Regions from separate parts of the Methylobacterium durans genome, predicted to be linked through region 3. Evidence: riboswitches for the same ligand, from Rfam matches in the RefSeq annotation. Region 3 holds a riboswitch; each other region holds the start of a gene.

Region 1 (9,451 bases), 1.6 Mb from region 3:
TCAGCCCGCACTGGACGGCGCCGAGGAGCTTGTCCCCCGAGAAGGTGACGAGGTCGGCGCGGCGGAGGGCCTCCTGCACCGTCGGCTCCGGCGGCAATCCGTAGGCCGCGAAATCGATGAGGTTGCCGCTGCCGAGGTCGATCGCGAAGGGCACGCCGCGCTCCCGGCAAAGGCGGCCGAGATCGGCCTCGTCGGCCTCCGCGGTGAAGCCGTGGATCGCGTAATTGCTAGGATGGACCTTCATGACGAGGCCGGTGCGCGGGCCGATGGCCTCGTCGTAGTCTCTCAGATGCGTGCGGTTGGTGGTGCCGACCTCGCGCAGGCGGCAGCCGGCCCGGGCCATCACGTCGGGCACCCGGAAGGAGCCGCCGATCTCGACGAGTTCGCCGCGGGAGACCACCACCTCCTTTCGCAGGGCGAGCGCGTTCAGGACGAGCAGCACCGCGGCGGCGTTGTTGTTGACGACGATCGCGGCCTCCGCCCCGGTGAGGCGGCAGATCAGGGCCTCGGCGTGGCTGTCGCGCTCGCCCCGCTCGCCCCGCTCCAGGTCGAATTCGAGGTTCGAGGCTTGGGTCATCACGGCGGCGACCGCCACCACGGCCTCCGACGGCAGGGGCGCCCGGCCGAGATTGGTGTGCAGCACCGTGCCGGTGAGGTTGAAGACCGGCCGGAGCGAGGGCCGGGCCTCCGCGGCGAGGCGCCCCGCCGCGGAGGCGAGCAGCGCGGGCTCGTCGCCGAGGGGGAGGCGGCCTTCGCGGACGGCCTCGAGCACGGCGCGGATGGCGCCCGTGAGGGCGGTGCGGCCGTGCTCCGCGATCACCGGGGCGGCCGCCGCGTGGGCGAGCAGGCGCTCGACGGACGGGGGGCGGCGGGTATCGGCGGAGGGCGGGGACAGGCTCGGCATGCGGTCGGTCACGGGATCCATCTAGGGCGTTTCCCGCGCGCCGCGCGCGATCATCGAGCGATCATCCGGGCGACATCGTCGCGTAGATCGCGATCATCGGCGGGATCCGGCCGCGGCGAGGGCTTGCCAGCGCCCGGCATCTCTCCTCAAATGGCCATCTCGCCGCAGTGCGACACGGCCGGCGCCTCGGCTCGAGGCCGGACCTGAGGGGAAGCCGCCGTGCAGGTGATCCTGATCGCGACGCAGAAGGGTGGGGCGGGCAAGAGCACGCTCGCCGCGCATTTCGGCGCGCTCGCCGCCCGCGACGGCCGCACGATCCTGGTCGATGCCGACCCGCAGGGCTCCCTCTCGTTCTGGCACCGGCAGCGCGCGGCCGAGACGCCGCTCCTCGTCCAGGCCGATGCCGCTGCGGTGCCCGAGACGCTGGAGCGGGCGAGGGCCGAGCGCGCCGACTGGGTCGTCATCGACAGTCCGCCCCACAACGCGCCCCTGATCTCGTCCCTGATGAGCCGGGCGAGCCTGACGCTCATCCCCGTGCGGCCGGGCCCGTTCGACCTCGACGCGGTCGGCGCGACGCTCGCGATGGCCCGCAGCCTGAAGGCGCGGATCGCCTGCCTCATCAACGCCGCGCCCCCGATGACCCGGCTCGGCCGGCCACCAGCATCGTCGCCGAGACCCGCACGGTGCTGACCGACCTCGGCGCCCCGGTCCTGCCCGGCCAGGTCTCGCAGCGGGCGAGCCTGTCGCACGCGCTGATCAGCGGCCAGTCGGTCAACGAGTACGATCCCGGCAGCCGCGCGGCGGAGGAGGTCGGCGCGATGTGGTCGACGGTGGTCGACCTCGTCCGCCCCGCCGCCGAGGCCCGCAGAACCCGAAGGTAGATGGCCCATGGCCCGCAGAAGCCGCCCCTCCCTCACCAGCCTGACGCCGCGCCCGCAGGAACCGCGCCCCGAGCCGCGCCCTCAGGAGGCGCGGCCGCCCGGGTCCGATCCGCGGCCGCTGCCGCTCTCGACGGCGCCGGCGAAGCCCGAACCGGCGCGGGGCGCCTCCGAGGGACCGAGGCTGATGCAACTCTGGGTGAACGCCCCGGGCTACTCCGAGCTGAAACGGCTCGCGGAGGAGCAGGGCGTCCCGGTCGAGGCCCTCGGCGTCGAGGCGCTGAACGACCTCCTGATCAAGCACGGCCGCCCGCCCGTGGTGGAGGGGAAGACGGCGCGGCCGGGCGCAGGCGCGGCGCCGGCGGCCTTCGCCCTGGCGCCGTTCCCGGTCTGGCCCGCCACGCCGGCGACGTGGTGGTACGAGACCTTCACGGCGCCGATGCTGGCCGCCTGGACGGGCCGCAAGCCGAAATGAGCCGGGCTCAGCGCCGGCCGGCCACCTCGTCGAGATGGACGAGGAGGTCGGCCGGGGCCTCGTAGACCCGCACGGCGCCCGCGCGCTCCAACTCGTCGGTGCCGTAGCCGCCGGACAGGAGGCCGACGCCGAGCCCCTTGCAGCGGCGGGCCGCCAGCATGTCCCAGATGCTGTCGCCGACGATCACCGAATGGTCGATGCGCACGCCGAGGCGCTCGGCCGCGGCCAGGAACAGGTCCGGATCGGGCTTGGCGTATTTCACCTGATCGCGGGTCACCACCGGCACCGCGGCGGGGTCGATCCCGAGGGCGTCGAGGTTGGCCCGCGCCGTCTCCATCCGGCCGCTCGTGGCGATGGCCCAGGGGATGCCGGCCTCGGTGAGGGCGGCGAGCAGCGCCTGCGCGCCCGGCAGCGGCACGATCTGGTCCGAGAGCCCGGCATAGGCTTCGGCGTGGAAGCGGCGCAGGCGGTCGACCCGCTCGGGGCTGATCTCGAGGTCGGTCTCGCGCAGGAGCTGGTTGGTGAACAGGCCGCCGCTCATCCCGATCTTGCGGTGGATGCGCCAGACGGAGAGGGCGATGCCCTCCGCGTCGAGGGCCTGCTTCCAGGCCAGCACGTGCTGGTACACGCTGTCGACGAGGGTCCCGTCGAGGTCGAACAGGACGTTGGTCTCGATCCGCATCGGCGCCTCCGGTCTGCTGCGGGGAGAAGATCGGAACCGCGAGCGCGTCGGGGAAGGGCCCCGCGCGGGGACGTGAAGCGTTGAGACCGAGGGAGGCACCGCAATGCTCGGATGGGACGCCACGGACGGGGCCCTGCACGCCCCGCCACCTTGCGCAACCGCGAGCCGATCCTCGCCCTGCTCGCCCGGATCCTGCCCGCGCAGGGGCTGGTGCTGGAGGTCGCGAGCGGCTCGGGCGAGCACGCGGTGCATTTCGCGCGCGGCCTGCCGCAGCTGACCTTCCAGCCGAGCGACCCGAGCGCGCAGGCCATCGCCAGCATCGCGGCGCACCGGCGCCGCGCCGGCCTCGCGAACCTCCGCGAGCCCCTCGCCCTCGACGCGGCGTCGCCATCCTGGCCGCTGGCGCGGGCCGACGCGGTGCTGGCGATCAACATGATCCACATCGCGCCCTGGTCCGCGGCCGAGGGGCTGATGGCCGGGGCGGGGCGGCTGCTGCCGCCGGGCGGCCCCCTCTATCTCTACGGGCCCTTCCTGGAGGCGGACCGTGAGACCGCGCCGAGCAACCTCGCCTTCGACGCGGACCTGAAAGCGCGCGACCCCGCCTGGGGCCTGCGCGACCGCGACGCGGTCGCCGCGCTCGGCGCCCGGCACGGGCTCGCGCTTGCCGAGCGTGTGGAGATGCCGGCCAACAACCTCAGCCTCGTGTTCCGGCGGCGGGCCTGAGCCGGCGCAGGCGCCGCCAGCCCATCACCACGCCGGTGAGGGCGACGACGAGGCCGAGCCCGTCCAGGAGCCACTGGGCGAGGTCCCAGGTCGGCCGGTGGCCGATCAGGACGGGGAAATCGAGGCGGTGGAGCCCCGCGAACAGCCAGCGGTGGATCCGCCCGCTGCGGTCGAGCCGGTCGAGGAGTTCGCCGGTCGCCGCGTCGACGTGGAACCAGGTCGCGGCGGGATCGTCGAAGACGAGGCGCAGCACCGGCAGCGGCTTCGTGTCGTGGTGGGCGTACCAGTAGGCGTCGTAGGCGGCGAGACGCTCGGCGCGCGCGAGATGCGCGTCCGGCATCAGGCCCGGTGCGGCCGCGAGAATCGCCGCCCCCTCGACCGGCGGGCTTGAGCGCCGGCCACCCGAGGCGTCGCGGGCGAGGAGGTGGGCGCGTCCGGCGAGGGCGACGAGGCGGAGGGACACGGTGCCCGGTGCGGCGGCGTCCCGGATCTCGGGCAGGCCGGCAGCGGCGGCGCGCCGGCATAGGTCGCCCGCGCCTGCGGGCTGACGCTCGGCCCGGAGAACCAGCGGTTCGGGTTCATCGAGAGCCAGCCGCTGACGACGAACGTGAGGATCCCCAGGCCGCCCACGATCCCGAACAGGTGGTGCAGGCGGCCGATGCCCCGGTAGGGCGTGGCGGCGCCCGACGGATAGCGGCGCCGCGGGCGCAGGCGCCAGATGCCGAGGACGAGCCCGCTCACGGCGCCCGCGATGCCGATCCCCGAGACCCAGAGCACGACGTCGCGCCACAGGTCGGGGCGGGCGCGCAGCGGCGTCGGGTAGAGCCAGTGCGGCACCGCCCCGAGCCAGTTCCAGAAGCGCTCGCGGGCCCCCGTGTCGAGGACGACGGCGCCCGTGACGGCGGAGACGTAGAGCTCGGTCCCGGCGGGATCGCCGAGCGCGACGACGTGGAAGGGGCGCAAGGCGTCGTAGCGCCCGGCGACCGTCCACTGGTCGCGCGCGAGCGTGCGCACGTCCGCGGCCGTGCCGGCCCGGGCCCGCACCAGGGCGAGCGCCGCCTCGGCCGTGACGGGGTCAGGAGCGCGCCGGTGACGGCCGAGACCGTAACCGGCCGGCCCTCGGCCGTCACGATCCGGTAGACGGGCTCGTCGCCCCGCATCTCCAGGTCGAGGGAGCGGGGCGGAGCGGCGAGCCCCGCCGCGCCGAGAGCGCGGGCGGGCTCGACGCCCAACCGGTCGAGGGCGAGCGGCGCCAGCCCCGCCAGCCGCTCGGCCTCCGTCAGGCCCGGGAACGGCACGTGGAGCATGACGAGGCCCGACAGCAGCCAGACCGCGAAGAACAGGCCCGTGCCGATGCCGAGCCAGCGGTGGCCGAGGACGAGCCACCGCTTGACGCGCTTCAGACGTCGCATCCCGTCAGAAGCTCACTGCGTAGGCGACCTCGAACGAGCGCGGGCGCCCGAGCAGCCAGTTGGTGCCGATCCCGTCGACCGCGTTGCCGCTCACCGCGTAGACCTTGTCGAACAGGTTGTAGACCCTGAGCGACAGGCGCGAGGCCGGCGTGACCTGATGGTCGAGGCCGAGATTGACGAGGGCGTAGTCCGGCCGCCGGGCGGTGTTGCCGAAATTCGAGAAGGTGTCGCCGACATATTGCACGCCGACCCGCGCCTCCCATCGGGGCGCGAAGGCATAGTTCAGCCAGAGGTTGGCGACGCGCTCGGGCACGTCGATCGGCTGGCGCCCGGCATAGGAGACGACGGCGCCGTTCACGGCCTGATTGAAATCGTCGTACTGCGCGTGGAGCAGGGCGAGGTTCGCGTCGAGGCGCCAGAGGGGCGTGATCTGGAGCGAGAGCGCCGCCTCGAAGCCTTGCGAGGATTGCTGGCCGACCTGCGTGCTCACGCCGGGCTGGCCCGGCACCGTCGAGATCAGGTTGTCCTTGACGATGCGGTAGCCGGCGAGCGTCCACTCCCCGAGCCCGCCCCAGAACAGGCCCTTGGCGCCGACCTCGACCTGTTGGCCCGTGGAGAGCTGGAAGTTCGCGAGGCTCTGCGACAGGCTGATCAGGCTGCCGACCGGGTCGGTCGCCGTGGCGTACTGGGCGTAGAGGGCGGTCTCGGGCGTCGGGTTGTAGACGGCGCCGAACCGGTAGCTGACGGAGCGGAAGTCCCGGTCGAAGGACGTGCCGGCGCGCAGGTCGTCCCGGTGCAGGCTCGGCGCGTCGTAGCGCACGCCCGCCAAGAGCGAGAGGCGGTCGGACAGGATCAGCCGGTCCTCGGCGAAGACCGAGGCCTGGCTGGTGCGGGTCGAATAGGCCGGCCGGGTGCCGGCGAGGTTGATGAACAGGCCCGGATCGTAATTCGTCGGCGCCACGCTCGACTCGCCGCCGTAGGGCGAGTTGTTGGTGTGGCGGAAGCGGATCGCGTTGACGTCGAAGCCCGCCAGGAACTCGTTGCGGAAGCCGAACAGCTCGCCCCGGAAGGCCGCGTCGAACCGGTTCCCGATCTGCTCCTGCTGGTGGTAGATCTCGATGTAGTCCGAGCGGTCGATCAGGCCGGTGCCCCGGTTGAAGGCGTATTGCTCGACGTCCCGCCAGTGGCGCCGGCTCTGCAGGCGGTAGGCGGTGTTGCGGATCGTGATGTCGGCGCTCGGGCGCCACTCGGCCCGGGCCTGGGTCCAGTTGTCCTGCCAGAGGATCTTGGAATCCCGGATGTTGTAGTTGTTGAAGCGCAAGCGTTCGAGGATGCGGCCCTCGACCAGCGGCGTGCCCCAGTAGCGCGTCGGCTCCTGGAAGCCGTAATCGTGGCTGACCGTCAGGTCGAGATCGGGCGTCACCCGCCAGGCGAGGGCGCCCGAGACCGCGAGATTGCGGAAATCGCCGTCCGGGGTGATCCAGCCGTCGGCGCGGTTGCCGCTGACGTTCAGCCGGTAGGCCATCGACTCGCCGATGGGCCCGCCCGAATCGACCGCGAGCCGCGCCACCCCGTCCGTGCCGAGGCCGACCCGCGCCTCGTTGAGCGGCACGAAGAGGGGCTTCTTCGTCACCACGTTGACCACGCCGCCGATGGCGCCGTCCCCGTAGAGCACCGAGGCCGGGCCGCGCAGCACCTCGATGCGCTCGATGTTCCACGTGTCGAAGGGGAAGTTGACGGTGCCGGCGCCGACGAAGAGGCGGGTGCCGTCGATGAGCTGCTGGATCGAGTTCGGGCCGGCGAAGCCCCGGGCCGTGAAGGCGCCGTTGCCGTTTCCGGGCGAGGCGATGGTGGTGATGCCGGTGGCGTTCTGCGTCACCGCCTCGACCAGCGTGTTCTGGCCGCGCAGGCGCGCAGTCTCGCCCGCGATCACGTCGATGCTGGCGGGCGTCTCCAGCGGCGTCAGGCCGAGGCGGCTCGCGCCGCGGTTGGGCGCGCGCAGGGCGAGGCCGGCGGGCAGATCGGCCCCAAGGACCCCGGCTCCCGGCGTCCCGGCGCCGGCGACCGAGAGCGTGTCGAGGGTGACCGATTCCTGCGCCCCGGCGGCCTCCGGGCCGGCAGCGAGGCCGGCGGCGGCGAGGAGGAGGCGTCGGGCGAGGCGGGCAGGGACCCGGCCGGGTGACCGGATCGTGAGGGGACGGGACGGCATGACGGTGTCGATTCCGAGGGTCGAGGCACGCGCGGATGACCGGCCCCACCGCAACCTTGAATGCAATGTTACAACATTACAATCAGGATATCGCCGCACGGCATCGCGGGACAGCCATGACCCGGAGCGCCACGCCGCAGGGGGCGGGGCGGAACGGGGCGGGGCCGCCGGCGCGAGGCCTTCGGCGGTTGCGGAAGCGGATGCAGCGGACACGCGGGCGCGCTCGGTGTGGCACGTCACCGCGAACGAGGCCTCGGTCGCCGCCTCCGCTCGGGATTGGCAGCGCTTCGACACCCGTCAGGACACCCCGCCCGACGCGTTTCGCGTGTGACCACGGCTGACGGCAGGTCTCCTGGCTCGCGGGTCGCCGCCCTCGCACCGTCTTCCCGGGGCAGACCCCAGTGACATGGTGGTGAAGGACTCGCCGCTCACAGTTGCGGGGGCAGCCGCGGCCTCGGGGCGAACCCTCACCGCGTTCCCTTTTGATCCCCGAAGGGAACCGTCGGGGCTGACGCTAGGCCGCGCGGATCCCGCCCGTCAACGGGAGCGGCCGGCCCGCGCACAGCCCGGAGGTCGATTCCGGAACCGGTGTGGCGCCCGCGCATTGACGCTACATTCGACTTGTTCTAATTAACAAGTGTGAGGACGCGGCGGGCTCCGGCCTGCCCCCCAACGGAACGGAGACACGATCATGGCCAGCACCCACGACGGCGCCTGCGAGAGCTGCCGCTTCTTCGACGACCACAAGCTGAACGGCGGCATCTCCGCGACGGACGAGGGGCTCTGCCGCTTCAACCCGCCGGTGAGCCAGCCGGCTCCGGAGTCGAAGGGCCTGTGGCCCGTGGTCGCCTCGAAGGATTGGTGCGGCCACTACACGCCGGAGATGACCGCGGCCGAGTGAGCCCGGTCGCAGGATCGTGACAGGGGAGGGCCGGTGCGCGAGCGCCGGCCCTCTTCGCGTTCGGGGACCGTTTCGCGGCGCACGGTGCGGATCCGTCCCCCTGCTTTTACCCCGGCCGCGGCGGGCGCGGTCATGATCCGGACACCTTCCGGGAGGAATGGCGGGACAGACAGACGAGGCCGGGCCGCCGAGGCGTGTCGTCGGGGCGGACAGGGGGCCATGGGAGTGATCGGATGACGTTTCGACGGATCGGCGCAAGTGCCGGACGACTGGCCGGACGCGTGGCCGCGCCGCTCATCGCGCTCGGCGCCCTCGCCGGGCTGGCCCAGGCCGCCGCGCCGGCCGACCCGAGCGGCACCTGGCTGACGGAGGACGGGCGCGCCCGCATCCGCGTCGAGAAGTGCGGCCCGCAGGAGAAGAACATCTGCGGCTACGTGGTCTGGCTGAAGACGCCGCTCAACGACAAGGGCCAGCCCCGCGTCGACTTCAAGAACCCCGACCCGAAGAAGCAGGCCCGGCCCTCGCTCGGCCACCAGCTCATCATGGGCCTGAAGCCGAACGCGGATGCCCGCTTCGAGGGCAAGATCTACAATTCCGAGGAAGGCAAGTTCTACGACGTGACGATCTGGACCGAGCAGCAGACCGAGCTCTCGGTGCGCGGCTGCATGCTCGGCTTCCTGTGCGGCTCGCAGACCTGGAACCGCGTCACCGACGTGCTGCCCGGCCAGCTCACCGGCCCGACGAACGGCGCCAACGGCCCGCGCGCGGACGCCGAGTGGGCGCCGAAGGCCCCGGCCGCGGCGGCGGGCGCCGCCGGCCCCGGCACGACGGGCACCGCCACCGCGACGGCCCCGGCCCCGAAGCCCGCCGCCCCGAAGCCGCCGGCGCCCGAGAAGAAGGCCGCGCCCGCGGAGTGAGCGCGCCGCAGCTCCCGGGCGGAGCCGCGGCCTCTCACCCCACCAGCGCGGCGTAGGTCAGCACCCGCAATTCCCGGCGAATCGGCAGGGCCGAGGAGGGGACGAGCTGGGTCAGGAGCACGACCGCGAGATCCTCCGCGGGGTCGATCCAGAAGGCGGTGCTGGCGACGCCGCCCCAGGCGACCTCGCCCGGGCTGCCGAGGATCTGCGCCCGGGCCGGGTCGAGCATCACCGAGAAGCCGAGGCCGAAGCCGATGCCGGTGTAGGAGGATTCGGCGAAGCGCGGCGTGCCCATGCTGGCGAGGTCGCCGGGCAGGTGGTTCGTCAGCATCAGCTCGACCGTCTTGCGG
Region 2 (9,451 bases), 2.1 Mb from region 3:
TAATCTATGTTGCTTTTTCTGCGCGGAGACAGCGTCATGAATGATCAAGGCGGCGACCTCGCATGGGTGCTCATTCACCAGAGCCGGCAGGCCCGAGCCGAGTTGGAGGACGCCATTCAGCGCTCACGGCAATCGATCATACAGGCGCGAACACTGCTTTATGCCCTCCCTGACCAACTGCAGCAGGTCCGCATCGAGCGTTTTCAAAACAATTCAGCGGAAATTCCGCCTGCAAAGAACATTGCGCGATAAGCGGCATCTGATCTTTCGGTGGCGCAGTCGGCCTGGAAGCCTCATGATGCGGATAGACCGCAACAGACGAAGAGATCTGCCCAGATCTCACGAGTGTTGTTTGCCGTCGATCAGCAGATCGATCAGGTCATGCGCACAGATCCAAATTGTGTTGCGCTCTCCATCGGATGCCCGCTCGCCCGCCAGGACGAAGCGTTTGAGGCTAGTCTTCTCAGTCTGATTGTCCGTGCGCTTGCACCGGCCCAATCTGTTCGTGGGCGGGTTGGGGGGAGATGGCGCGCAGGCCGCCCGACCGGTCAGGGCCTGCAACAGCTTGGCCAACGCGTGGCCTCTCTCCGCCACGTCGTTGTGCGCCCGCGGCAAAGAACGCCTAACGGCGGCATCCTCACCGAAATCCAGGAGCCCGCGTGGAGCGCCGTCGATGCGGGCGAGCTTGATGCCGCGATCGGGAGGCTGCCGATCCAAAGCTTCGCGACCGAGCGCGACGAGCCCGAGACAGCGGGCGTCGATCCAGAATGGCTGTTCGGAACTGGCGCGGTGCGCCGAAATCCGAGAGCCCGAGGCAATTCCGACGTGCTCGGACCGGAGTGGCACGCGCAGCGGCGGCGCCCGATCGCTCGGCCCCCGATGACTTCTGCTCCAGACCTCTTCCGCAGGAGGTCCGCGACACGATCGCGCTCGGGCGACTGTGACCCTCCTCACAGACGTGTCGGGACCATCGGGGCATGTGGTGCGTGCTCAACCACACAGGAGCACACCCATGCGGATCACCATGAGGCAGTACCTCCGCGCGTGCAGCATGATCGTCGTGGCACTCTTTGCCATAGCCGCGGCCTCTCTGGTCGGCCGGGCCTATCACCCGACCGAGGCCGTGGCCGAACAGGTTCAATCCGGCGGCCCCGTGCCATCGACCTCACCTGTCCGTAGCCGCCGGCTCCGCTCCGAGCTCGCCGGATGCCGCGCTGATCTGCTGGCAGCCAAGGTGTCGACGCGCGACAGATGACGCTGGTGCAGGCCGGTCGCCACCGATGGCGGGAGAGTCCTGAGGGGAGGGAAAGACCCCGTATCGTCCATCACCAGCGGCCGGCTCGCAGATCACGGCTCGCAATCCTCGGACCGCGCTCGCGTACGCCAAAGTGCCTTCAGGCCTCGAATTGCAGCCTCGCCAGCAGGCCTCGGTCGATTTTGGCTTGTGGTGCCCTTCCGAAGCTCTTCGGCGCGCGGTCAAGCTGATGCCGCCCAGGAACACGGGCATGTGTGAACCGACACCGCAATCGTCGGACCATGGGCGCATCTCTTCATCATCGGGAGCCTCGGAGGGCGACCGTGATGATCCCCCGCCTGCACCTCGACGACACCGCCATGGTGCTGTTCGCGATCGCGCTTCTCATGGCGGTGGGCATCGCCGCCGGGTCGGCAGCCAGAGGCCTGCGCGCCGCGCAGTTCCGACGCCTACAGCACGCCCTCCGCGTCGTCACGGCGGCGCTCTGACCCGCATCGAGTGATGCAGCTCTGCTCCTGGCGCCGGGCCGGTGGCGGGCCGCACGGTCAGTAGCCTGTTCGCTGCTCCGAGCATGTCGTCCTCAGGCGACAACCTACTCGACCACGAGGTTGAGGGTGCGTGAGGCTGGCGCGAGCTCCACACGCCGGCCCCAGTCGAAGGGGATGAAGTCCTGCTCGATCCCGTCCGCGAACACCACTCCGCCCTCGTTCATGCGTGACGTCACAGAGAGCGGCGATGCGGCAAGCTTGCCCGCACGGAGCCCCGTGGAAGTCGTCACGCTGGGAAAGGGTTCTCGTACCCAGTAGCCTACGGCCCGCTCCTCCGGACCGATCCGAAGTGTGAGCCCCGTCGCCTCGCTGATCGAGCGCGCCCAGCCGGTCACGCCGGTGCCCGACGCCACGATGAGCCCGCTCGACGAATGATCTTCGACCGCGTCCCCGAACTCGATACGGTAGCGCGCGGATTGATGACTGCGATGGCCCACGAAGATCTCGTTGAGCGCCAGCAGACGCTCGCCGCCGTCGAGCACCGCCTGCACCATGGTGCGATGCTCGACAGAGGCTGCACCCGCGACACTGGCAGGCAGAAGCGAGGCCAAGCGTCCCACCGCGACCCGCGCCAGCACCCCGTCGTAGAGATCGGGGGCCGGATTGATCCCGATCACGGGCTGCGCGCTCAGATATTTCGCGACGTTGGCGACGAGCCCGTCCTGTCCCACGGCGACGATGACATCGTCGGGGGCGAACAGAAACCGGTCGGGGTCGGGCCGTCGCACTAGCGCCTGCCGCCAATCCGACGGCACCGCGGCGCGCGCCTGAATCAGCGTCGCATGGAACTGCGCATGGCGCGCATCGATCGCCTCGATCCGTTGCCCGCGGCTCTCCAGGAAGAAGCGGACTTGGCCGCGGGTCGCATGGCGGGCGAGCAGGAGCTCGTAGTCGGTGTCGCGGGTCACGAACACGGCGCGGGGCGAAACGGCCGGCATGGCCCGGTTCTCAGCGCACGGCGACCGGAGCGGAAGCACCCCGGCGGAACTCGCCGAGCGCCGCGGCCAGAAGGTCCGGCGTCACGTTGACGTGCTCGATCGTCTCCAGCTTGCCCGCGAGTTCCCTGGCCGCCAGCCCGAGCAGGACCGCCGGTGGCAGATCGCGGTAGACGGTGACGCGCCGCTGCTCGGCCTCCGCCCGCGCGCCCTCGACGAGGCGGATGCGCTCGGCCTCCGCCGCCGCCTCCAGCCCGTGAGCTTCGGCGAGGCCAGCCGCACGATCGCGGGCGTTCTCTGCCTCCTCTGCGATCAGGAGCTTCTCGCGCCGGGCCAGTTCCGTTCGTGTGGCGAGCTCGTTCTCCGCGATGGCACGCTCCTTCTCCACGGCGAGGGCGCGGCGGGCGAAGGTCGCCTCGTCGGCCTTCTGCTGCAGCGCCTCGAAGGTCGGAGTCTGGAGCGCGCGTTCCAGCTCGCTCGACGGTGCGAGGTTCGTCAGCCGGACTGAGACCGCGGCGATGCCGATCTCGGCGAGTGCCGCGGATGTCGTCAACACCGTCTCCAGCGTGCCGCGCACCGGCTCGGGACCCCCGTCGAGGAGGGTGTCGATCCGCCTTTCGCCGAGATATTGCAGGATGGCCTGACCCGCGATGCCGCTGATGCGCGCCTCGATCCACTCAACCGGCTCGCTCCGCAGCTTGCCGGTGACGAGATCGATCGCGAAATCGACGCGGCTCGCCAACAATTCAGGGGCGATGACGTGCCAGCCGATCGTCCCCTGGACCGCGAGCGTCTGGAAATCCCGGCTGCGGCCGCGCACGAACAGCGTCATTTCGCGGTCGTCCACCGGCACCTCGCTGATGCTCGCGGTCTCGGGACGGAACCAGAAGACGAGGCCCCGCCCGCTCTGCCGGATGCGGCCGTTGCGGTAGCGGATGACGTGGCGGCTCGTCTCGCTCCGCAATTGTGCGATCAGGCCGAGGTTGCGGATCGTGGCCATGGGCTCCTCCTGCGGATCAGCGCGGCCGCGTGAAGCGGTAGAGTTCGGCGGGGCGGAAGGATGTCCCGGCCTCGCGGGTGCCCGTGGGGGCAAGCCAGCCGCGGTCGAGCATCCGGCGGCGGAAGGCCGGCTTGTTGAGCGGCGTGGCGAGGATGGCCTCGTGCACGTCCTGGAGCTGGCGCAGGGTGAACTGCTCGGGCAGCAGCGCGAAGCCGACATCCGAGTAGTCGAGCTTGCCCCGCAGACGCAGCACCGCGAGCGCGAGCATGTCGGCGTGGTCGAAGGCGAGGGGAAGGGTCTCCCCCCTGCGCGAGAGGGCCGAGATCGGCCCTCCGGTCTCACCGGTCCAGGGCACGTCGAGAGTGGCCACCATGAGGTCCGGCTGGCCCTCCAGCGCATCGGCGAAGGTCTGCTCCGGCAGGAGCGCAAGATGGGCGACGGAGACGATGCGCATGCGCGGGTCGCGGTCGAGCGCTCCAAATGTGTAGAGCTGCTCCAGATAGGTCTGGGCGATGCCGGCCTTCTCGCGCAGCACGCGCTCGGCTGCCGCGTCGAGGGTTTCGTCGAGGCCGACGAAGCCGCCGGGCAGCGCCCATCGGCCGGCATGCGGGTGCCGGGTGCGCTTCAGCAGCAGGGCAGCGGGACGGCCGTCGCGCAATCCGAGAAGAACGAGGTCCACGGCCAGCGCCGGACGTGGGTAGGCAGCTGGATCATAGTCGGCCAGGAAGTCGGTTTTGCTCATGCTGCAGTCTTATGTTCTATTTGCATTTAAGTAAAGCGCATTTTGCGCATATGCCGGGTGCGAAGCTCGCGCGTTCTGGGTCGGCGCGGGCGTGCCAGACTTCGGACCCCGCTTGGGCAGAGCCGAGCGGCGACCAGGGCTGCTTCGCAACCGGAGCTGTCTGCATCACCGCAAGCTTTGCCGTGACGGCACGGCCAACCCATGGAGTTCGGATGTCCGTGATCGCCCAGCATCGCCGGCAGGCTGAGCAATGGCCTGTCGAGGTCGGCTTACGCGCCTGCGAGGTCAGCGTGCTCGCCGCCCTCTTCCGCAGTCGCGACTGCTGCAGAAGTCTGGCTCTCGGAGCGAAGCCAAAAAATACAGCGACAACAACCCAAGTGTAATTCGCAGAGCTTGGTCCGCAAAATACAGAATCTTCCACAGCAAGTTGACCGCGTCGGCTATCCCTTCGGCTTCCGATCTGCTTCGAACTACGTAGGAAGTGGAAATCTGGAGGCGGAAGGGTGACGCAGACGATCGGTGACACCTCGCGCATGTCAGAGGTCGTTCGGCTCGCCGGCGAACTTTCGAACCGCGTCCTCGATGCCCAGATCATGAAGCGGCCGATCCGCGAGGATGAGGTAAGGGCGCTCATCGACGCCGCCGGCCTGCTAGAGGAGCATGCCGTTCCCTGGCCGCCCCTGATGTTGCAGGTTCTTCGCAGGATTCACGACGAGGCCGGTGCCGGCGCAAGCGGCGAGGCGGAGCCTGCCGCCGATTCCGGCCCGCAGGAAACCCCGACGGCCAAAGGCCTCTTCCGGTTTCTCAGCCCCCTTCGCGTTCGAAGGGCCTAGTTGTCTTCGACAGGTTCTGATCGAGCGGATCGCCTGGATAACGGCAGGCCGGACCTCGGTCAGGCGATCGCCCGGCCCGCCGTAGCGCGCGGGCTGGGGGTCGCCCGACCAAGGCCCTTCAACCTGCCGCGGGCTCGTTGATGCCATCTGACGATCGGGGCAGCCCGAACCTTACGCTCGGCTCCTCACCGGACGCCCCTCTCTCTAGAAACGGCCCGCAAGCGTCAGGCGGACGGCCGTCGGCTCGACGGGGTGGAAGTGTCGATCGGCGACGCCCTCGGTCGGCTCGCCGGGTAGGCGCGATGTGTAGAAGTAGGTGATCTGGTCGGCCTTGGCGTTCGTCAGGTTCAGGACGTCGAGCGACAGGCTCACCCCGGCCTCGAACGTGTAGCCGACCCGGCCGTTGAGGAGGGCGGTGGGCTTGGAGCGCGCCGAGTTGTCCTCGATCAGCGGGCGCGGTCCGAAATAGCGGAACCGCAGGGATCCGAACCAGCCCGTGCCCTCTCCGAACGTGATCCCGGCCGAGGCGATCGTGGTCGGCGCGTCGGGCACGCGATTGCCGGCCGGATTGCGGTCCGAGAAGCGGGCGTTCGTGACCGTCAGGTCGCCCTCCAGCGTGAGCCAGGGTGCGAGGGCGTAGCGGTTCGTCCACTCGATGCCGAAGCGGCGCGTCGGACGGCTCGGCTCGGTGGTGCCGGTATCGCCCTGGAACAGGTTCTCGGAGGCGAAGTCGAGCTGGAAGAGCGCGAGCGACGTCTCGAGCCCAGGGAGCGAGCGATTGCGGATGCCGATCTCGGATCCCGTCGAGGGCACCAGGAAGGGCGAGCGGGCGATGTTGAAGAGGGGGCTCGCCGGATCGACCGTCGCGACGACGCCGCGCACGTCGTTCGAGTGGAAGCCGCCGCCGTAATTCACGTAGAGCTCGGTGTCGAACCAGGGACCCAGCACGAGGCCGAGCTTCGGATTGACGATGCCGTCCCGCGCCCGGCCCGAGTTGGCCGGTGTGTCGGAGACAACGTCGGCGTAGTAGCCGTCCGCGCGGAAGCCGACGCTGGTGCGTAGCCAGTCGGTCCAGCGCACCCGGTTCTCGTAGTAGAAGGCGGCACTCGCCTCCAGCACCCGGTCGTCAAGCACGGTCGAGCGGTACAGTCGGTTCGTGGTGTTGAAGAGGCCGACGCGGATCGAGTCCGTCCGGGTCTGGACCCCGATCTCGTTCTCCATGGGCAGGCCGAACAGGGCGCCCTGGAATGTGTGGGAGACCTCGCCGCCGCCGAGAACCCGATTGTCGTGCTGGCGGAACTGGTCGCCGTTCACTGGATCGTTGAGGAAGTAGGTGAAGTCGTTCCAGAGGTTCATCCCGTAGCGGATCACGTAGGTGTTCGCGCGGGTGATGCCGGTCTCGTCCGTGCCGCTCCAGCGCCCGGACAGCGAGAATCGGCCCGTGTCGCCGCCGTCGGTCGGGTTCAGCGTGTCGAAGCGTCCGATCAGGCCTCCGCTGACGGCCCGCTCCGGGATCTGGTTGGTGGCGTTCCATCTTGCCCAGTAGGCCATCCCGGTGAGCGCGAAGCCGTCGGTGGCGGTGCCCTGGCTGTAGCGGAGGACGCCGTTGAGCTTGCGCAACCGGTCCGGCTCGGCCCAGGGACCATCGTAGACCTGCGCCTCGCCGGCCACGAGGAGGTGGCCTGCGCCGAGCGGCGCGGAGCCGATCGTGAGCGCGCGCTTGTAGCCGAACGACCCGATCGAGGTGAGCGCGAGGTTCTTCTCGACGCTGTCGAGGTAGTCGATGCGCACCGAGCCGGCCGAAGCGAAGTCGCCGTCGCGGACGAAGTAGGGCCCCTTGTGGAACTCGACCGCGCCGACGAGTTCGGGGATCAGGAAGTTGATGTCGGCGTAGCCCTGGGCGTGGGCGTTCGTGCGCATATTGACCGGCATGCCATCGACCGTGATGGCGATGTCGCTGCCGTGATCGAGGTTGAAGCCGCGCAGGAAAAACTGGTTGGCCTTGCCCTCGCCCGAGTGCTGCGTGACGATGAGGCCGGGCACCGCCTCCAGCACCTCGCCGGGGCGGGTCACGGGACGGTTGTTGACCTGCGCCCCCGTGATCACGCCGGCGCTGGCGGAGTCGACGCGCGGGAGAGGGCCCCCGATCCCCGTCACACCACCGACGTAGCCGGCACTGGCAACCGGACCGGACGTGCTCACCATCGGTGTTTCCGCGGTCACCGAGATCTCGGCAAGGCTCGCCTCGTCGCCCGCCGACGGATTCGCCGGCCGGGCCCAGGCGACATCGGATGCGAGCCAAGCCGCACAGGCCAGGATTGTCACGGTTCTGGGGATCGGGCGACGAGCAGCTTCGGACACGGGGCCTCGGGCAACGGCAGTGGCACGTCACCGCGAACGAGGCCTCGGTCGCCGCCTCCGCTCGGGATTGGCAGCGCTTCGACACCCGTCAGGACACCCCGCCCGACGCGTTTCGCGTGTGACCACGGCTGACGGCAGGTCTCCTGGCTCGCGGGTCGCCGCCCTCGCACCGTCTTCCCGGGGCAGACCCCAGTGACATGGTGGTGAAGGACTCGCCGCTCACAGTTGCGGGGGCAGCCGCGGCCTCGGGGCGAACCCTCACCGCGTTCCCTTTTGATCCCCGAAGGGAACCGTCGAGATCTAGCTATGCGGCCGGCTCCGTGAGCGTCAACGGAACTTCGCGCAGCCCTGTCGATGTGTGATCTGGCAGCAACAGCGGGTCCAGCGGGGCGCGCGTCTGCGCCGGATCGCCTCCAATGGGCGGCTGTTGAAGCCGACAGGCTCGACGGAGGCGTAGCCGTCCATCATCTCGCAAGGGTGCACGAGGGCTGCGAGCCGGGCCACTGCCAAAGCCGCTTGGGAGACGCGGCTCGCATCGCCTCTCGGGCGGCGATAGGCGCGAAGCGCAAGCTGCCGACGCATCCACCTAGACAACAAACGTGCTACATGCCGCTTGGAGCTGCGCTTCGCTGACACCTTCGAGCGTGATCGAGAGTCCCTTGAGGCTGATCACGGCGTCCCCGCACCCATCGTCGCTCGTGATTGCCAGGACATCCGCAGCGTCGAACAGCCCCAGCCCCCGCACGTCGAGCCGATCCGCGCCAGGATTGAAATCGATGATGGTATCCCGGCCCTCATCCGCCGGATCGAATACGAACGTGTCCGCATCCGAGCCGCCACTAAGCTTGTCGTTGCCCGAACCACCGCGCAGGATGTCTACCCCATCGCCGCCTGTCACCACGTCGTTGCCAGCGCCGCCGTCGAGGCGATCGTCTCCGTCTCCACCGTAGAGACGATTGTCTGCGCGGTCCCCGGTCAGATTGTCGGCCGAGTCCGAGCCGATGATGTTTTCGACGCCGCTGATCAGGTCACCCTGCGCATAGCCGCCGAGGCCCGCGATGGGCTGCAGCACGATGCCGAGATCGATGGTCACGCCCTCTGAGGCGTCGCTGAACACGATGGTGTCGTCTCCGTCTCCGCCATCGATCATGCTGGGATCGGCGCCGGGCACGAGTCGGTCGTCGCCGGGGCCACCGGACAGGAAGTCCTTGCCGGCGCGCCCCTCGATGACGTCGTCGCCTGCGCCGCCGATCAGATTGTCGTCGCCGCCGTTGCCACGGAGCGCGTCATCACCATCCTCGCCGTAGGCAAAGACTCCGAGCGGGCCCGCTCCGGCCCTGAGGACGTCGTTGCCGTTGCCGCCGTGCAGGGCATCGAGCCCCACGCCACCCTCCAGGGTATCGTCCCCATCCTCGCCGTAGAGCGTGTGGTCACCGGCCGTGACCACGATCGTGTTGTCATGCGCGTTGCCGACGAGAACCAGGGCCGCCCCAGCCGTGGTCGGAGGGCCATCTTGTTCGTAGGTTCGATCCTCCGGGCCAAGTTCGATCGTCTCCGCAACTTTGAAGGCGGCGAAGTGCAGATGATCGAGCCCGGTGTTCCGCATGATGATGTCGGAGAAATGCTGAGAGCCGATGTCGGCGAGGAGCAGCGGCGCATCCTTGAGCTGGTTGAAGTAGTAGAAGCGGTCACCTTCCTGCAGCCGGTCGAGCTGCTCCTGGAAGATCCACGTGAAGGTCGAGCCCATCTGGCTCGCACCGACCGGCTTCTCCGCGAG
Region 3 (9,451 bases):
AAGATCGCGAGGGTGCCGGCCGCCCGGCGCGACGCGCCCCCTCTCCCATCCGGGAGAGGGTCGGGGTGAGGGGGACAGGTCTCTCCGGATAGGTCGCACTCCTCACCCGGTCCGCGTCCCGCGCACTCGACCGCTCCCGAACGGGAGAGGGGACCGGAGATCGACCGGAAGCGGAAGGCGTCGTCTGTCAGCGCGGGGTCGCTCTCCGGCGGCCCCCAGTGGGCGTTCAGGACGTCGCGCGCCTCTGCCGGCAGGGTCGCGAGCCACGCCCGGTAATCGTCGAGCGGCACCGCGAACCCGACGTCGCCCTCGGTCAGGGCCCGCATCAGGGCGTCCCCCTCCGGCATCGGGCCCAGGGCGTAGCCGGCCTCCGCCAGATCCGCCGCGATGGCGCGGGCGCTCGCCTCCGTATCGAGGCCCACCGCGAAGCCCGCCCGGCCGCCGCGGGCGGGATAGTCCGAGAGCACCATCGCGAGACGCCGCGCGTGGCGCGGCGTTCGCGCGAGGCGGATCCAGGCCGCGGCCCGGTCGGCCAAGGCCGCGATGCCCTCCGGATCGGGGATCGCGCGGCGCTCGGCGTAGCCCTCGACCTCGGGCGATTCCTCCTTGAACGAGATCGGAAAGCCGGAGAGCCGCCCGTCGAATTCGGGCAGAGCCACCTGCATGGCGAGGTCGGCCGCGTTCAGGCCGCGCGCCGAGGCGGCCCACGCGGCGCGGGGGCTGCCGACCGTGACGGCCTGGAGGACCGGGCAATCGGCCGCATCGAGCGGGAAGGCCGCGTCCTCCCGCGCCGAGAAGGCAGTGGCCGCCACCACGATGTCGGGGCGGCGGGCGGCGACGAGCGCCCGCAGCGGCTCCAGGGCCGCCGGATCCTTGAGGCTCGACACAGCGACGATGGCGCTTCCGATGCCCCGCATCCGGAGCGCTGCCGTGAACGCCGCGACCGGGGCCGTGTCGCCGCCGAGCACGGCGGAGCGGTAGACGAGGACGAGCGCCAGCGGCGCCCCGGCCGCGGCGAGGGCCGTCTCGACGGAGACCGGACCGCAGCCGGGGCACCACGCGAAGCCCCGCGGCAACGGCTCCGGCGGCTCGACCGCGACGGGCTCGCCGATCTCGGCCGCGAGCCGCCCGAGCATCCGGCGCAGGTTCTGCGGACCGCCCGCCCGGAAATAGGCGTCGAGCTCGGCCGCGAGGCCCGGCACCGTGGAGTAGGAATCGAGGCGCGGGTCCGGCCGGTCGTCGCCGGGCAGCACCGCGAGCTTGACCCCGTGGGCACGGGCCGCCGCGTGGGCCCGCTCCACGCCGTAGCGCCAGTAATCGAGGCCGCCGAGGCAGCGGATCACCACGATCCTGGCGCGGGCGATCACGCCGTCGACGTAGAGATCCACCGACATCGGGTGCCGCAGGCGCGCGAGCTTGGCGAGCCGCAGCGAGGGCAGGCCGGGCTCGCCCGCCGCGTGGGCGGCCGCGACGCCCGCGAGGTCGGAATCGGTGAAGGAGAGGAAGACGATGTCGCCCGGCGCCTGCCCGAGATCGACCGCCGCCTCGCCCTCGTCGAGGGAGACCGTATCGATGCGGACGAGGTGCATGGCGCCTTATATCATCCCGCCAGCGCCGCCGCGACGGCGTCCCGGTCGAACCCCTTGAGGCCGATCACGACGAGGCGGCCGTCGCGGGATTCGGACGCGCGCCAGGGCCGGTCGAAATGGTGCGCGACGCGCCGTCCGACGCCCTGCACGACGAGGCGCATCGGCTTGCCCTCGATCTCGGCGAAGCCCTTGATGCGGAGCACGCCCGCCGTCTCGGCGGCCCGCTCGACGCGCGCGGCGAGGTCGGTCGGACTCGCGGCGGCGCGGACCGGCAGGGCCACCGTCTCGAAATCGTCGTGGTCGTGGTCCTCACCCTCGCCGTGGTGGGAGGGTCGGGCGTCGAGGTCGTCCTCGGCGGCCGCGTTGAGGCCGAGGAGCACCCGCGCGTCGATCGCGCCATGCGAGGTCTCCACCACCTTCACGGCCCGCGGCAGCTGGCGCTCGACCTCGGCGCGGACGCTTGCCCGCTCGGCCTCGCCGAGGAGGTCCGCCTTGTTCAGCACCACGAGGTCGGCGCAGAGGAGCTGGTCCTCGAACACCTCCTCCAGCGGGTTCTCGTGCTCGACGCTCGCATCGGCCGCGCGCTGGGCGGCGAGCGCGTCCGGATCCTCCGCGAAGGCGCCGGAGGCCACCGCCGGGCCGTCGACCACCGCGACGACGCCGTCGACCGTCACTCGCGAGCGGATCGCCGGCCACTGGAAGGCCTGGACGAGGGGCTTCGGCAGGGCGAGGCCCGAAGTCTCGATCAGGATGTGCTCCGGCGGGTCCGCCCGTTCCAGGAGGGTATTGAGGGCCGGCACGAAATCGTCGGCGACGGTGCAGCAGATGCAGCCGTTCGGCAATTCGACGATCGCGTCCTCGCTGCAGCCGGGGACGCCGCAGGCGGCGAGGAACGAACCGTCGAAGCCGACATCGCCGAACTCGTTGACGAGGATGGCGAGGCGGCGGCCGCCCGCATGCTCCATCACGTGGCGCACGAGGGTCGTCTTGCCGGCGCCGAGGAAGCCGGTGACGATGGTGCAGGGAATCTTCTCGACGATGCTCATGGGGGCACTCGTGATGGCGGGGCGCCCGCTTAGGCGGAGGCGCGGGGCGGGATGCGGGCGATCACGCCCTTGCGGAAGGCTTCCGGCCGCGCCCGCCAGGGCACGAGGCCGTCGGCGGTGCCGGCGTAGAGCCGGATGCCCTCGATGATCGTGGGCGCGGATGCCTCGGGGTCGAGGTCGCCGTAGACGTAGGTCCAGCGGTCGGCGCCCGCGACCGCCACCGTGCACGGGCGCTTGCAGACCGAGAGGCACTCGACCGGCTCGACGCGCAGCCCCGGCACGGGCGTCTCGGCGAGCGCCTTCTCGATGGAGGCGAGGAGGCGCGCCCCGGCGCGCGGGCCATCCCCGTCCCCCTCGGCGCGGCAGGTGGTGCAGACGTAGAGCACCACAGGTTCGGGCTGGCCCTCAGGCATGGGCCGGCGCCTCTGCCGCGCGCCCGAACACCTGCCAGGCCCAGCCGAAGGCGAGCCCGATCACCGCCCAGAACACGAAGGCGATGCCCAGCGAGCGGGCGGCAAATTGCGCGGCGAGGAGGGCGGGCACGGCCGAATTCCCCTCGGGCGGCACCGGGGCGCCGGCGAGGTGCGGCGCCACGATGAGCACGAGCCCGCCGAGGATGGTGACGGCCGCCCGCCGGATCAGGATTAGGTAGAGGCCCATCGCGGTCGCTGCGGCGGTCATCAGCCACCATGCCTGGCGCGTGGCGAGGGGCGCCGCCTCGCTGCCCGGCAGCTCCGGCGGCAGGCCGAGGGCGGGGGCGAGCGCGACCGCGGCGAAGCCCGCGAGCCCGAAGGCGAGCGCCCGCTCCGGCGTCGGCGCGCGGCCGCAGGCGAGCATCACGGCGCCGAGGAGGAGCGCGTAGCCGATGCCGCCGATCAGCGTCGCGAGGCCAGTGAAGGCCATGCGCGGCAGGCCGGGGCCGGGCTGCCACTCCGCGCCAGGCCCAGTGTTGCCGTGGTCGTGACCTTGGGCAGGCGCCTGGCCCTGCGCCGGCGCGTGGGCCAGGACGATGGGCAGGCGAGTCTCGTCCGCATCGAGGGCGGCGTGCGTCTCGTAGCGCTCGGCCGCGATGATGAGCGGCGAGGTGAGGGCGAGCTGCAGGCCCGTCGCGACGACGGCCGCGAGGAAGCCGGCGACGAGGGCCGCCGACAGGAGCCGGATGATCATGGGATCTCTGCGGGCTGCGGCAGAGCGGTCAGTGGCAGGGGAAGTTCTGCGTGTGCCGGAAATCGTGCGCCGCGTTGTGCAGCGCCGAGGCCGGCGCGAAGCCCGCGAGGAAGACGAGGCCGAGCCCCAGCAGGGCGGCGATCGCGATGGCGGCGGCGCCCTCGCTCGCGCGGGTGCCGGTGGTGCCGAGGGTCTGGACGTTCGTCGTCATCGGGTCAGGTCTCCGGCCGCCCCGCCGGCGGCGTTCGAGGATAGCGGGGGACGGCAGGTCTCCTGGCTCGCGGATCCTCGCGCCTGCCGCCTTCCCGGAGATCCGGTGGCGTGGTGGCAGGAGCTAGCCGCTCACAGTTGCGGGGGCAGCCGCGGAATCGGAGCCCGAGCCCCTCACCGCATTCCCTTTTCACCCCGTCGCCGGGGCACCGTCTCACCGGCTTCTAGCCTGTCGCGCGGGCCGGCACAACGCGGGCCGCACCCCGAGTCCCGCGATTCTTTGATCGAAGGCGAAGGCGATCTTTGACCGGAGGGCTGCGCTTGGGGCAAAGGAGCCCGATGCTTCAGGCCGCCCCCCGCATGACCCTGGTGCTCGGCGGCGCGCGCTCGGGCAAGAGCGCCCACGCGGAGGCGCTGGTCGAGACCTCCCCGGCGCCCTGGACCTACCTCGCCACCGCGCAGGCCTGGGACGACGAGATGCGGGAGCGCATCGCCCTCCACCGCGCCCGCCGGGGAGAGGGCTGGGTGACGCGGGACGTGCCGACGGAACTCGCCGCCGCGATCCGGGAGGTGCGCGGCCCCGTCCTCGTCGATTGCCTGACGCTCTGGCTCACCAACCTGATGCTGGGCGGGGCCGATCTCGCGGCCGCGTCCGAGGATCTCGCCTCGGCCTGCGCGGATGCGGCCGGCCCGCTCGTCCTCGTCTCGAACGAGGTCGGGCTCGGCATCGTGCCCGACAACGCCCTGGCCCGCGCGTTCCGCGACGCGGCCGGACGGCTCCACCAGCGCCTCGCGCGGGAGGCCGACCGGGTCGTGTTCCTGGTGGCCGGGCTGCCGATGGTCGTCAAACCCGCTGGAGGACACGCATGAGCGACGAGGACGCGCGCCACCGCGAGAAGATGCGGAAGCGCAAGGCGGCGCAGGATGCCGAGGTCGCCTCGAAGACCGTCGAGAAGGGCCTCCTCATCGTCAACACCGGCCCCGGCAAGGGCAAGACGACGGCCGCGCTCGGGCTCGTGCTGCGGGCGCTGGGGCGCGGCTGGCGGGTCGGCGTGGTGCAGTTCATCAAGGGGGCCTGGGACACGGGCGAGAAGCGGGCGCTGGAGGCTTTCGGCGACCGGGTCGCCTGGCACGCGCTGGGCGAGGGCTTCACCTGGGAGACGCAGGACAAGGCCCGCGATATCGCCGCCTGCGCGCGGGCCTGGGCGACGGCGCAGTCCCTGATGGCGGATCCGACGATCCGCCTCCTCGTCCTCGACGAGATGAACATCGCGCTCCGCTACGACTACCTCGACATCGACGCGGTGGTGGCCGTGCTGCGGGCGCGCCGCCCGGACCTGCACGTGGTGGTGACCGGCCGCAACGCGAAGCCCGCGCTGATCGAGGCGGCCGACCTCGTGACCGAGATGGGCAACGTGAAGCACCATTTCTCGGCGGGCGTGAAGGCGCAGGAGGGGATCGAGTTCTGATGAGCCCGCCTCGTCCCGGCGCTCGGATCCGCCCATGACCCGCGCCATCATGATCCAGGGCACGGGCTCGGATGTCGGCAAGTCGCTGATCGTGGCCGGGCTCGCCCGCGCCTTCGCGCAGCGGGGCCTGCGCGTGCGCCCGTTCAAGCCGCAGAACATGTCGAACAACGCCGCCGTCACGGCCGATGGCGGCGAGATCGGGCGGGCGCAGGCGCTGCAGGCGCGGGCGGCCGGCGTCCCGCCCTCGGTCCACATGAATCCAGTCCTCCTGAAGCCCCAGAGCGAGGTCGGCTCGCAGGTCGTGGTGCAGGGGCGCATGGTCGGCACCGCCAAGGCGCGCGACTACCAGGGCTGGAAGCCGCGCCTTCTCGCCTCGGTGCTCGAGAGCTTCGCGCACCTGCGGGCAGAGGCCGATCTCGTCGTCGTCGAGGGGGCGGGCTCGGCCTCCGAGGTGAATCTGCGGGCCGGCGACATCGCCAATATGGGCTTTGCGCGCGCGACCGATACGCCGGTGATCCTCCTCGGCGACATCGACCGGGGCGGCGTCATCGCGAGCCTCGTCGGCACGAAGGCCGTGCTCGACCCGGCCGACGCCGCGATGGTGCGCGGCTTCCTCGTCAACCGCTTCCGCGGCGACTCCAGCCTGTTCGCGGACGGGATGCGGATCATCGCCGAGCGCACGGGCTGGGAGAGCCTCGGCCTCGTGCCGCACTTCCCCGACGCCGCCCGCCTGCCCGCCGAGGACGTGCTCGGCCTGAGGGGATCCGAGGCGGGGCCGGGCGCGCGCGTCGTCGCGGTGCCAGTCCTGTCCCGGATCGCCAATTTCGACGATCTCGACCCGCTCCGCGCCGAGCCCGGAATCGCCGTGGTGCTGGTCCGGCCGGGCGAGGCGATCCCCGGCAACGCCGACCTCGTGCTGCTGCCGGGCTCGAAGACGACGATCGACGACCTCGCCGATCTTCGCGCGCAGGGCTGGGACGTCGACATCCGGGCGCATCTGCGCCGGGGCGGGCGCGTGCTCGGCCTCTGCGGCGGCTACCAGATGCTCGGCCGCAGGATCAGCGACCCGCACGGCATCGAGGGCGAGGCGCGCTCCGTGCCCGGCCTCGGTCTCCTCGACGTCGAGACGGTGATGACGCCCCTGAAGCGCCTGGAGGCGGTGACGGGCGAGAGCCTGTCCGACGCAGTGCCGTTCGCCGGCTACGAGATGCATATCGGCGATACCGCAGGACCCGACGCCGCGCGCCCGCTCCTGCGCCTCGCCGACGGGAGGACGGACGGGGCCGTCTCGGCGGATGGGCGCGTGGCGGGGACCTACGTGCACGGGCTCTTCGCCGACGACCGGCAGCGGGCGGCGTGGCTCGCGCGCCTCGGCGCCGCGGCGAGCGGCGCGGCGTACGAGGCCGGCATCGAGGCGGTGCTCGATGGCCTCGCCCGCCACATCGAGGCGCACGTGGATTGCGACCGGCTCCTCGCGCTGGCCGGATGATCGCCCCTCAGCCCGCGAGAAGCGTCGCGAGGATGGCCGCCAGCCCGAACAGCAGGGCGCAGGCCGCGCGGTAGATCCGGATCGCCCGCTCGATGTCCTCGGGTCCCGCCTCGGCGCGGCCGTCGCCCATCCAGGAATCCGTCACGCGCTCGCCCCCGTAGACCCTTGGCCCCGCGAGACGCAGGCCCAGCGCCCCGGCCATCGCGGCTTCCGGCCAGCCGGCGTTCGGCGAGCGGTGCCGCCCGGCATCGCGCCGCACGGCCGTCCAGGCGCCGCGGGCCGAGGCGCCCTTCGTCAGGCGCGCCGCCGCCACGATGAGGAGCGCGGTCAGGCGCGAGGCCGGCAGGTTGATCAGGTCGTCGAAACGGGCCGCGGCCCAGCCGAACGCGGCGTGGCGGGGCGTGCGGTGCCCGATCATGCTGTCGGCGGTGTTGGCGGCCTTGTAGAGGAGGCCGCCGGGCAGCCCGCCGAGCCCGATCCAGAAGGCCGGCGCCACGATCCCGTCCGAAAAGTTCTCGGCGAGGCTCTCGATCGCGGCCCGGCACACGGCCGCCTCGTCGAGGGTCTCGGGGTCGCGCCCGACGATCATCGAGACGGCGCGGCGCCCGCCGGGCAGCCCCTCCCGCCGGAGCGCGGCGGCGACGCGGATCACGTGCTGGTCGAGGCTTCTCTGCGCCGGAAGCGTCGCGCACAGGAGCGCGGCGAGGACGAGCCCGAGTACCGGGCCGCCGAGCCCGGCGAGCGCCGTCAGGGCGAGCCCGCTGCCGACCGCTGCGGCAAGGAGAATGAGGAGGGCGAGCACGCCCTTGAGGCGCCGCGTGCCGGGCTCGCCCCGGTTCAGCCCCCGGTCGAGCGCCGCGATCAGTCGGCCGATCCAGGTGACAGGGTGGCCGAGCGCCCTGTAGAGCGCGTCCGGATAGCCGGCCGCGGCCTCGATCAAGAGGGCGAGGGCGAGGATGATGAGCGTATCGGGCGGATGGGCGAGGACGGTCCAGGACATCGGGTCTCGGCAGGGAAGGCCGGCGCGCCGGTAATGAGCCACGGCGGCGACCTCGACGCCGCGCGCAGGCTGTTCCCGGATGCGCCCGAGCCTTGGATCGATCTCTCGACGGGGATCAACCCGGTCCCCTATCCCTGTCCGCCGCTGGAGGCCAGCCTGTTCCGGCGCCTGCCCGCGCCCGGCGACCTCGCGGCGCTGCGGGCGACCGCCGCCGCGGCCTACGGCGCCGATCCGGCGGGAATCGTGCCGGCGCCCGGCACGCAGATCCTGATCGAGATCCTGCCGCGGCTCCTGCCGCCGACGCGGGTGGCGGTGATCTCGCCGACCTATGCCGAGCACGAGGCCGCCTGGGCGCGCGGCGGCCACGCCGTCGTGGGCGTGCCCGATCTCGCCGCGATCGGCGAGGCGGCGGTGGCCGTCATCGTCAACCCGAACAATCCGGACGGGCGCGTCTTCCCCGCGGCCGCGCTGCGGGAGCTGGCGGAGCGCCTGCGCGCGCGGGGCGGCCTCATCGTCACGGATGAAGCCTTCGCCGACCTGGAGCCCGTCGAGAGCCTCTGCCCCTTCGCGGGGCCCGGCCTCGTGGTGCTGCGCTCGTTCGGCAAGACCTACGGGCTCGCCGGCATCCGACTCGGCTTCGCGGTCGCGGAGCCCGTCTTCGCGGCGCGGATCGCCGCCGCCCTCGGGCCCTGGGCGGTCTCCGGGCCGGCGCTGGCCATCGGGCGCGTTGCCCTCGCCGATGCCGGCTGGCGGGGGGAGGCGGCCCTGGCGCGCCGGGCGGACGCGGATCGTCTCGACCGGATGATCGCCCGCGGCGGCGGCCGGGTCGTCGGTGGCACCGCCCTGTTCCGCACCGCCGATTTCGAGGACGGCCCCGGCCTGTTCCGGCGCCTCGGCGAGGCCGGGATCTACGTGCGCCGGTTCGAGGCGGCACCGAGCCGCCTGCGCTTCGGCTTGCCGCCGGACAAGGGGGCGTGGTGCCGGCTCTCGCGGATCCTCAGGTAGCCCGCGGCCGGTGCCGGTCGAGCACGGCGACGAGGAGGGCGAGGCCGGCGAGGACGATCCCCACCGTGCAGACCCCCGGCCAGCCGGCGGCGAGGAAGGCCCGCGAGCCCGCATAGGCCCCGAGCGCCCCGAACACGAACATCGCGGTGAACAGCACGGTGTTGATCCGCCCCCGGCGCCGGGCACCAGCGCGTAGGCCCGGGTCTGGTTCGCGATCAGTGCCCCGTTCAGGCCGATATCGATGAGCAGCACGCCGGCCGCGACGCCGACGAGCGACCTGCCGCCCCAGAGCCACAGCACGGCGAAGGCCGCGAGGACGCAGGCGCTGCCCGCCACCACGACGGGCCGCGCCCCGCGCCGGTCCGTGAAGCGCCCCGACATCGGCGCGATGAGCGCGCCCGCGACGCCGATCACCCCGAACAATCCGGCGCCGGCCGCCGTCAGGTCGAAGGGCGGCGCCTCGACGAGAAGGGCGA

Evidence for each region. Region 3 has a riboswitch for cobalamin ahead of DK389_RS14540 (CbtB domain-containing protein). Riboswitches for the same ligand answer to the same signal wherever they lie in the genome.
Region 1: another riboswitch for cobalamin. It lies ahead of DK389_RS21810 (TonB-dependent receptor); the one in region 3 lies ahead of DK389_RS14540 (CbtB domain-containing protein).
Region 2: another riboswitch for cobalamin. It lies ahead of DK389_RS24405 (TonB-dependent receptor); the one in region 3 lies ahead of DK389_RS14540 (CbtB domain-containing protein).

What each region holds. Positions count from the first base shown of each region.
Region 1 is NZ_CP029550.1:4,753,702-4,763,152, forward strand. It holds gene selA (L-seryl-tRNA(Sec) selenium transferase) at 1-925, opposite strand, end outside; gene DK389_RS21785 (ParA family protein) at 1,124-1,594, shown strand; gene DK389_RS34450 (hypothetical protein) at 1,588-1,785, shown strand; gene DK389_RS21790 (hypothetical protein) at 1,793-2,257, shown strand; gene DK389_RS21795 (HAD family hydrolase) at 2,265-2,939, opposite strand; gene DK389_RS21800 (DUF938 domain-containing protein) at 3,051-3,662, shown strand; gene DK389_RS35315 (hypothetical protein) at 3,634-4,002, opposite strand; gene DK389_RS35320 (hypothetical protein) at 4,002-4,706, opposite strand; gene DK389_RS21810 (TonB-dependent receptor) at 5,079-7,283, opposite strand; cobalamin riboswitch at 7,609-7,802, opposite strand; gene DK389_RS21815 (hypothetical protein) at 7,975-8,184, shown strand; gene DK389_RS21820 (DUF2147 domain-containing protein) at 8,418-9,101, shown strand; gene DK389_RS21825 (serine hydrolase domain-containing protein) at 9,136-9,451, opposite strand, start outside.
Region 2 is NZ_CP029550.1:5,288,416-5,297,866, forward strand. It holds gene DK389_RS32815 (hypothetical protein) at 37-252, shown strand; gene DK389_RS24375 (hypothetical protein) at 340-846, opposite strand; gene DK389_RS24380 (hypothetical protein) at 1,013-1,255, shown strand; gene DK389_RS32820 (hypothetical protein) at 1,579-1,743, shown strand; gene DK389_RS24385 (NAD(+)/NADH kinase) at 1,848-2,741, opposite strand; gene DK389_RS24390 (SPFH domain-containing protein) at 2,752-3,738, opposite strand; gene DK389_RS24395 (NUDIX hydrolase) at 3,755-4,480, opposite strand; gene DK389_RS24400 (hypothetical protein) at 5,074-5,313, shown strand; gene DK389_RS24405 (TonB-dependent receptor) at 5,518-7,518, opposite strand; gene DK389_RS32825 (hypothetical protein) at 7,605-7,796, shown strand; cobalamin riboswitch at 7,791-7,984, opposite strand; gene DK389_RS24410 (peroxidase family protein) at 8,261-9,451, opposite strand, start outside.
Region 3 is NZ_CP029550.1:3,145,256-3,154,706, forward strand. It holds partial or broken gene cobN (cobaltochelatase subunit CobN) at 1-1,589, opposite strand, end outside; gene cobW (cobalamin biosynthesis protein CobW) at 1,601-2,635, opposite strand; gene DK389_RS14530 (DUF1636 family protein) at 2,665-3,048, opposite strand; gene DK389_RS14535 (CbtA family protein) at 3,041-3,802, opposite strand; gene DK389_RS14540 (CbtB domain-containing protein) at 3,831-4,013, opposite strand; cobalamin riboswitch at 4,049-4,241, opposite strand; gene cobU (bifunctional adenosylcobinamide kinase/adenosylcobinamide-phosphate guanylyltransferase) at 4,352-4,882, shown strand; gene cobO (cob(I)yrinic acid a,c-diamide adenosyltransferase) at 4,879-5,481, shown strand; gene DK389_RS14555 (cobyric acid synthase) at 5,516-6,970, shown strand; gene cbiB (adenosylcobinamide-phosphate synthase CbiB) at 6,978-7,970, opposite strand; gene cobD (threonine-phosphate decarboxylase CobD) at 7,947-8,975, shown strand; partial or broken gene DK389_RS14570 (MFS transporter) at 8,968-9,451, opposite strand, start outside.